Linked DNA regions of Rhizobium sp. N324. The protein of the gene in region 1 interacts with the protein of each later gene in a pairwise test. Links are inferred from orthologs where the notes say so. Each region holds a gene or a part of one and is shown on either strand. Other genes may lie near its edges.

The links.
Region 2: the proteins of AMK05_RS16470 (region 1) and glmS interact in binary tests that used the Escherichia coli proteins (3 or more experiments, as listed by UniProt). The link is inferred for Rhizobium sp. N324 from one-to-one orthologs.

The regions. Positions count from the first base shown.
Region 1 is NZ_CP013630.1:3,421,354-3,424,311, reverse strand. Bases 56-2,848 are described here. They hold AMK05_RS16470 (phosphatase PAP2/dual specificity phosphatase family protein), read left to right. Parts: upstream 56-684; coding sequence 685-2,013; downstream 2,014-2,848. Other genes in these bases: AMK05_RS16460 (alpha-hydroxy acid oxidase), read right to left, coding at 2,522-2,848; AMK05_RS16465 (hypothetical protein), read left to right, coding at 2,010-2,450; AMK05_RS16475 (bifunctional alpha/beta hydrolase/class I SAM-dependent methyltransferase), read left to right, coding at 56-675. In the rest of the region: more of AMK05_RS16475, read left to right, coding at 1-55; more of AMK05_RS16460, read right to left, coding at 2,849-2,958.
Region 2 is NZ_CP013630.1:2,234,148-2,237,297, reverse strand. The notes cover bases 1-2,985. They hold glmS (glutamine--fructose-6-phosphate transaminase (isomerizing)), read right to left. Parts: upstream 2,414-2,985; coding sequence 587-2,413; downstream 1-586. Other genes in these bases: glmU (bifunctional UDP-N-acetylglucosamine diphosphorylase/glucosamine-1-phosphate N-acetyltransferase GlmU), read right to left, coding at 2,525-2,985; AMK05_RS10820 (DUF502 domain-containing protein), read right to left, coding at 1-452. Also shown: more of glmU, read right to left, coding at 2,986-3,150. UniProt on the Escherichia coli protein: Catalyzes the first step in hexosamine metabolism, converting fructose-6P into glucosamine-6P using glutamine as a nitrogen source.

The DNA.
Region 1 (2,958 bases):
CCCCGCGGGCTCGGTCCCGGCGGGCGTGCGATCGACAAGGTGTTCCTCGAGGCGATCGGCTGGCGCGGCATCCGGCAGCGCAAACTGCATTTGCAGGAACTGATCGATCGCGCGCTGCAGCGCCTGAAAGCAGCCGGCCGCAGCACCCATATGCTCGACATAGCGGCCGGGCATGGCCGTTATGTCCTTGATGCGATCGAGACGGCTGCCGTGCGTCCCGATAGTGCGCGATTGCAGGATTATTCCCCCATCAATGTCGACGCCGGCCGTGCCAGCATTGCCGCGCGTGGACTGGGTGATTTCGTCAATTTCCGCCAGCAGGATGCTTTCGACGGTGAGGGGCTGGCAGCCATCACGCCGGCTCCGGATCTGGCGATCGTCTCCGGCCTTTACGAGCTGTTTTCCGACAATGCGATGATCGCCGCTTCGCTCGACGGGATTGCCCGCGCGATGCGGCCGGGTGGTCTGCTTGTCTACACCAACCAGCCATGGCATCCCCAACTGGAGATGATCGCCCGCGCGCTGACTTCCCACCGCGGCGGCGAGGCGTGGGTGATGCGGCGGCGGACGCAAGAGGAAATGGACCAACTGGTCGCCGCAGCCGGTTTCCGCAAGATCGAACAGCGCATCGATCAATGGGGCATTTTCACCGTCTCGCTGGCCGAGAGAGTCTGAGGATAAAACGTGGAGAAGGCACGTTCCACTTTTTCCCGGGCAGCACCGGTTCCCAAGCGGGCGGCGCTCTGGCTCATGTTCCTGGCGCCGTTCTTCTATCTCAGTTATGGCGGCGCCAATTGGCTGGCATCGCAACGCGCGCATGTGCCGAACGTCGCCTTCGCATGGGAAAGCGCCATTCCGTTCCTCGGATGGACGATCATACCATATTGGTCGATCAATCTGTTCTATGCACTCTGCCTGTTCATCAACACGACGCCGCGCGATGTGGATAGGCTCGCGCGACGTTATCTGACGATCCAGATAGTGGCCGTCGCCTGCTTTGTCGCGTTTCCGCTCGAAGCGACCTTCGTGCGGCCGGCAACGAGCGGCCTGCCCGGCTTCATGTTCGCCGTCCTCGGTAGTTTCGATAAACCGTTCAATCAGGCGCCGTCGCTGCATGTCGCGCTCCTGGTGGTGATCTGGGACCACCTCCGCGGCCGGTTGCCGCGCAGGGCACGGCTTCTCTGGCACTTCTGGTGTTTTCTGATCGGAGCCTCCGTGCTGACGACGTGGCAGCATCACGTCATGGACATACCGACCGGCATGCTGCTCGGTCTGTTCGCCGCCTGGCTTTTTCCGCGCGATGCCGGTTCGCCTCTCGCGAAGTTTGCGATGAGCGGCGATCCAAAGTCGCGCCGTCTCGGCGTCTATTATCTGTGCGGTGCCGTCGTATGTCTCGTCCTTTCAGCGCTCGGTACCTCTCTAACGGCCGCGGCACTTCTGTTGCTCTGGCCGGCTGTTGCGCTGGCGATCGTCGCAGTCGGATATTTCGGCGCCGGCCCGCAGATATTCCAGAAACGCGCCGATGGCCGGGCCACGCTTGCCAGCCGCTGGCTACTGGCGCCCTACCGGCTCGGCGCTCTCATCAACGTTTGGCTCTGGACACGCACAATGCCGGCATCGGTGGTGATCGCTGACGGCGTCCATTTCGGTCGTTTTCCGCGTCGCCACGAGGCCGACCGTTTTGCCACGGTGATCGACATGACCGGCGAACTTCAACGCCCCGGCGGAACACTCGCGCGCTGGTGCAGCTTTCCCACTCTTGATCTTGCAGCCCTCGACAAGATCCAGACGTTCGCTGCGGCGAACCACGTTGAGGCTGCGCGCCAGCAGGGACCGGTCCTCGTCTGCTGCGCGCTCGGTTTCCAGCGGAGCGCCTGCGTCATCCTGCGTTGGCTGCTCATCAGCCGGCGTTGCGAAAATCCAGCCGAGGCACTGCGGTTACTCGAACGGGTGGGGCGGCGCGTTCATCTGCCGGCTAGAAGTATCCATGCCGCAATGGAGGGCTTGCAATGACGCAGTGGAATGCCACAGCCTCGGCGGTTGCGCGCAGTCTCGGCCGCAATGCAATCTTCTGCGGGCTGACGGCGTTGCTGCCACTGATCGTCGGCCCGATCACCGCGGGATATCGAGGCTTCGCTTCGCCGCTCGGCTGGCTCTTGATGCTTATTTTCTGCGTGGTTGTTCTTGCGCTGGCGATCCATCTGCTTTTCGATGCGCTGTTGTTTCGCCTCGCGTCGAGCTACGAGACCGAGACGGCCGGTCTTGCTGCCGTCGACGACCTGTTGTTCCGCATGCAACTGCGCAAGCCTGACAGGGCACCGCCTGGCCTCGAGAGGCGGATTGCCGGATCGCGCCGCATCGTCTGGCACCAGCGTTTTGCGCTCGCCGTCTGTCTCGTGATTTTCGCGATCCTTCAGCTCAATGCGAGCGCCGGCCAGCCGCCAGCCTGAATAGCACGCCGTTCCCGTCCGGCATGGATTGCCCGCCATCGGCGCGTTCAGCTGACGCCGATCTCTCTGCTTCAGCCTTGCGGCGATATGATCGACGCGTTCACGTCGTTGATATCGCGTTTGCCGCAGAGCGCCATGGTGATGTCCATCTCCTTGCGGATGATGCCGAGCGCCAGCGTGACGCCTTCCTTGCCCATGGCACCGAGGCCGTAGAGGAAGGGACGGCCGATATAGGTGCCTTTGGCGCCGAGGGCCACGGCTTTCAGCACGTCCTGGCCGGAGCGGATGCCGCCGTCGAGATGGACCTCGATGCGGTCGCCGACGGCATCGACGATCGCGGGCAGCATGCTGATCGAGGACGGGGCGCCGTCCAGCTGGCGGCCGCCATGATTGGAGACGACGATCGCATCGGCGCCGGTATCGGCGGCAGCCTTCGCATCCTCCGGGTCGAGCACGCCCTTGATGATCAGCGGGCCGCCCCATTGCTCCTTGATCCAGGCGACGTCGG
Region 2 (3,150 bases), 1.2 Mb from region 1 along the record:
TTGGCATCGGTGGCGATGAAGACCAGCGCCCAGAGGCCGGGACCGGGATATTCGATGAGGCCGACCTTCTTGAAGGAGTTCGCCTGCTCCTTCAGAACGGTTTCGAAAATCTGCTTCACGCTTCGATAGATCGTGCGCACCAGGGGCATGCGCTGGACGACTGATTCACCGAAACGGACGATGCTCTGGCCGATCAGGTTCTTGCCGAGGAAGCCGACGACGGTGATCAGCACGACGGCGATCAGCAGGCCGAAACCGGGAATAGCGAAATTGAGATAGCTTTCCGGATTCCAGCGCGCAGGAATATAGGGCCTGACCCAGCTGTCCGACCAGTGGATGAAGGTCCAGGTCAGCCAGATGGTAATCGCGATCGGCGCGCAGATGATCAGGCCTGCGAGAAAATTATTCCTCAGCCGGGTCGCGACCGGCATTCTGGGGGTGTTGTCGGTCATCTCTCCTGATGAGCTCCATCTCGGTCCTGGACAGGCCGGAACGCCGGCCTTTCCCCCTTGTCCGCCTGGTAAAACTGCCAGAATTCGGGGCGTGGCACAATATGTTTCGGCGCGAAGATCGGATCCTCGCGGGCTTATTCCACGGTCACGGATTTCGCCAGATTGCGCGGCTGATCGACGTCGGTGCCCATGAAGACGGCGGTGTGATAGGCGAGCAGCTGGATCGGCAGCGAGAAGATCATCGGCGCGATGATTTCGTCGACCACAGGCAGAGTGATCGTCGCCAAGGTCGGCAGTTTCGAGGCCGCCGCCCCCGCCTCGTCGGTGATGAAGATGATGCGGCCGCCGCGGGCTGCGACCTCCTGCATATTGGAGACCGTTTTTTCGAAGAAACGGTCGTAAGGAGCGATGACGATCACCGGCATGTTCTCGTCGATCAGCGCGATCGGCCCGTGCTTCAATTCGCCGGCGGCATAACCTTCGGCGTGAATATAGGAAATTTCCTTGAGCTTCAGCGCGCCTTCCATGGCGAGCGGAAAGCTGGTGCCGCGGCCCAGATAGAGCACGTCCTTGCATTTCGACAATTCGCGCGACAGGCTTTCCATCTGCGGCTGGATGAGGTTCAGCACCCGGCTCATGATGCGCGGCATTTCGGCGAGATGGCGCACCAGCGCCCTCTCCTCCTCGGCGCTCACCGTGCCGCGCGCCTTGCCGGCGCCGATCGCCAGCGATGCCAACACGGCCAGCTGGCAGGTGAAAGCCTTGGTCGAGGCGACGCCGATTTCAGGGCCGGCCATGATCGGAAACACGGCGTCGGATTCGCGGGCGATCGTCGATTCGCGGACATTAACGACGGCGCCGATCTTCAGGCCGTTCTCCCGGCAATAGCGCAGCGATGCCAGCGTATCGGCGGTCTCGCCGGATTGCGAGATGAAGAGCGCCGCCTGCGACGGCGACAGCGGCATTTCGCGGTAGCGGAATTCGGAGGCGACGTCGATCTCCACAGGCAGGCGGGCATAACGCTCGAACCAGTATTTGCCGACAAGGCCGGCCAGATAGGCGGTGCCGCAGGCCGAGATTGCCAGGCCGGTCGCCGCCTTGAAATCGATCGCGGCGGCATTGGCGCCGATCGTGTTCTCGGCGAAATCGACGTAATGGCTGAGGGCGTGGGAGATGACCTCCGGCTGCTCGTAGATTTCCTTTTCCATGAAATGGCGGTGGTTGCCCTTGTCGACGACATAGGCGGTCGCTTGCGAGATCTGGCGGGCGCGCTTGACCGGCTTGCCGTCAAAATCGATGACGGCGACGCTATCGCGGGTGATGACGGCGCAATCGCCGTCGACGAGATAGGTGATCTCATTGGTGAAGGGCGACAGCGCGATCGCATCCGAGCCAAGGAACATCTCGCCGCGGCCATAACCGACGGCAAGCGGCGGACCGGAACGGGCAGCCATGATCGTGCCGGGATCGGCCTTGAGCATGACGGCGAGCGCATAGGCGCCGGTCAGCCGGTTCAGCATCTGGAGCATGGCGGCGCGCGGCTCCATTCCCTCGCGCAGGTATTTTGCCATCAGCTGGGCGACGACCTCGGTGTCGGTCTGGGTTTCGAAGACCGCGCCCTTCGCGGTCAATTCGTCGCGCAGCTCGGAGAAGTTCTCGATGATGCCGTTATGAACGACGGCGACACCTTCGACGAAATGCGGATGGGCATTGGTTTCGTTGGGAACACCGTGGGTCGCCCAGCGCGTGTGCGCAATACCGACCAGGCCTGGGAGCGGCTCGGCGTCGAGGCGCTTTTCCAGGTTGAACAGCTTGCCTTCGGCGCGGCGGCGATCCATCACCCCCTCATGGATGGTGGCAACGCCAGCGGAATCATAACCGCGATATTCGAGACGCTTCAGCGCATCGACCAGCCGCCCGGCTACAGGCTGAGTTCCGACGATCCCCACAATTCCGCACATGCAATATCCCCACAAGGCTCCGACAATCGAGGCCAGTCCTAACGATTCCCGCTTAGTTATCAATCACCTCGGCGGTCACTTTCAATTTCCGCCGGTTACGCAAAGCGCCCCTCAGGCCTTAGCCTTCTTCGCCGCCTTGATGGCGAGCGCGCGCTCGCGCAGCAGCGATGCACGACCGGGCTTGATCTCCTGCCGGGCACGGCCGAGCGCCAGCGCATCGGCCGGGACGTCGGCGGTGATGACGCTGCCGGAGGCGATATAGGCGCCGTCGCCGATCGTTACCGGGGCGACCAGTGAGGAGTTGGAACCGATGAAGGCGTTTTCGCCGATCACCGTCTCAGCCTTGTTGACCCCGTCATAATTGCAGGTGATCGTGCCGGCGCCGATATTGCTGCCGGCGCCGACGATGGCATCGCCGATATAGGTGAGATGGTTGACCTTGGCGCCCTCGCCGATCCGGCCATTCTTCACCTCGCAGAAATTGCCGACCTTCGAACCATTGCCGAGATCGGCACCTGGCCGCAGCCGCGCGAAGGGGCCGACGGTGGCGCCTTGGCTGACATGGGCACCTTCGATATGCGAGAAGGCATGGATGACGGCGCCGCTGTCAATCACCGCGCCGGGGCCGAAGACGACGTTCGGCTCGATCAGCGCATCCTGGCCGATGACGGTGTCGTAAGAGAGAAAGACCGTTTCCGGCGCAATCATGGTGACGCCTGACAGCATCATCTGGTGGC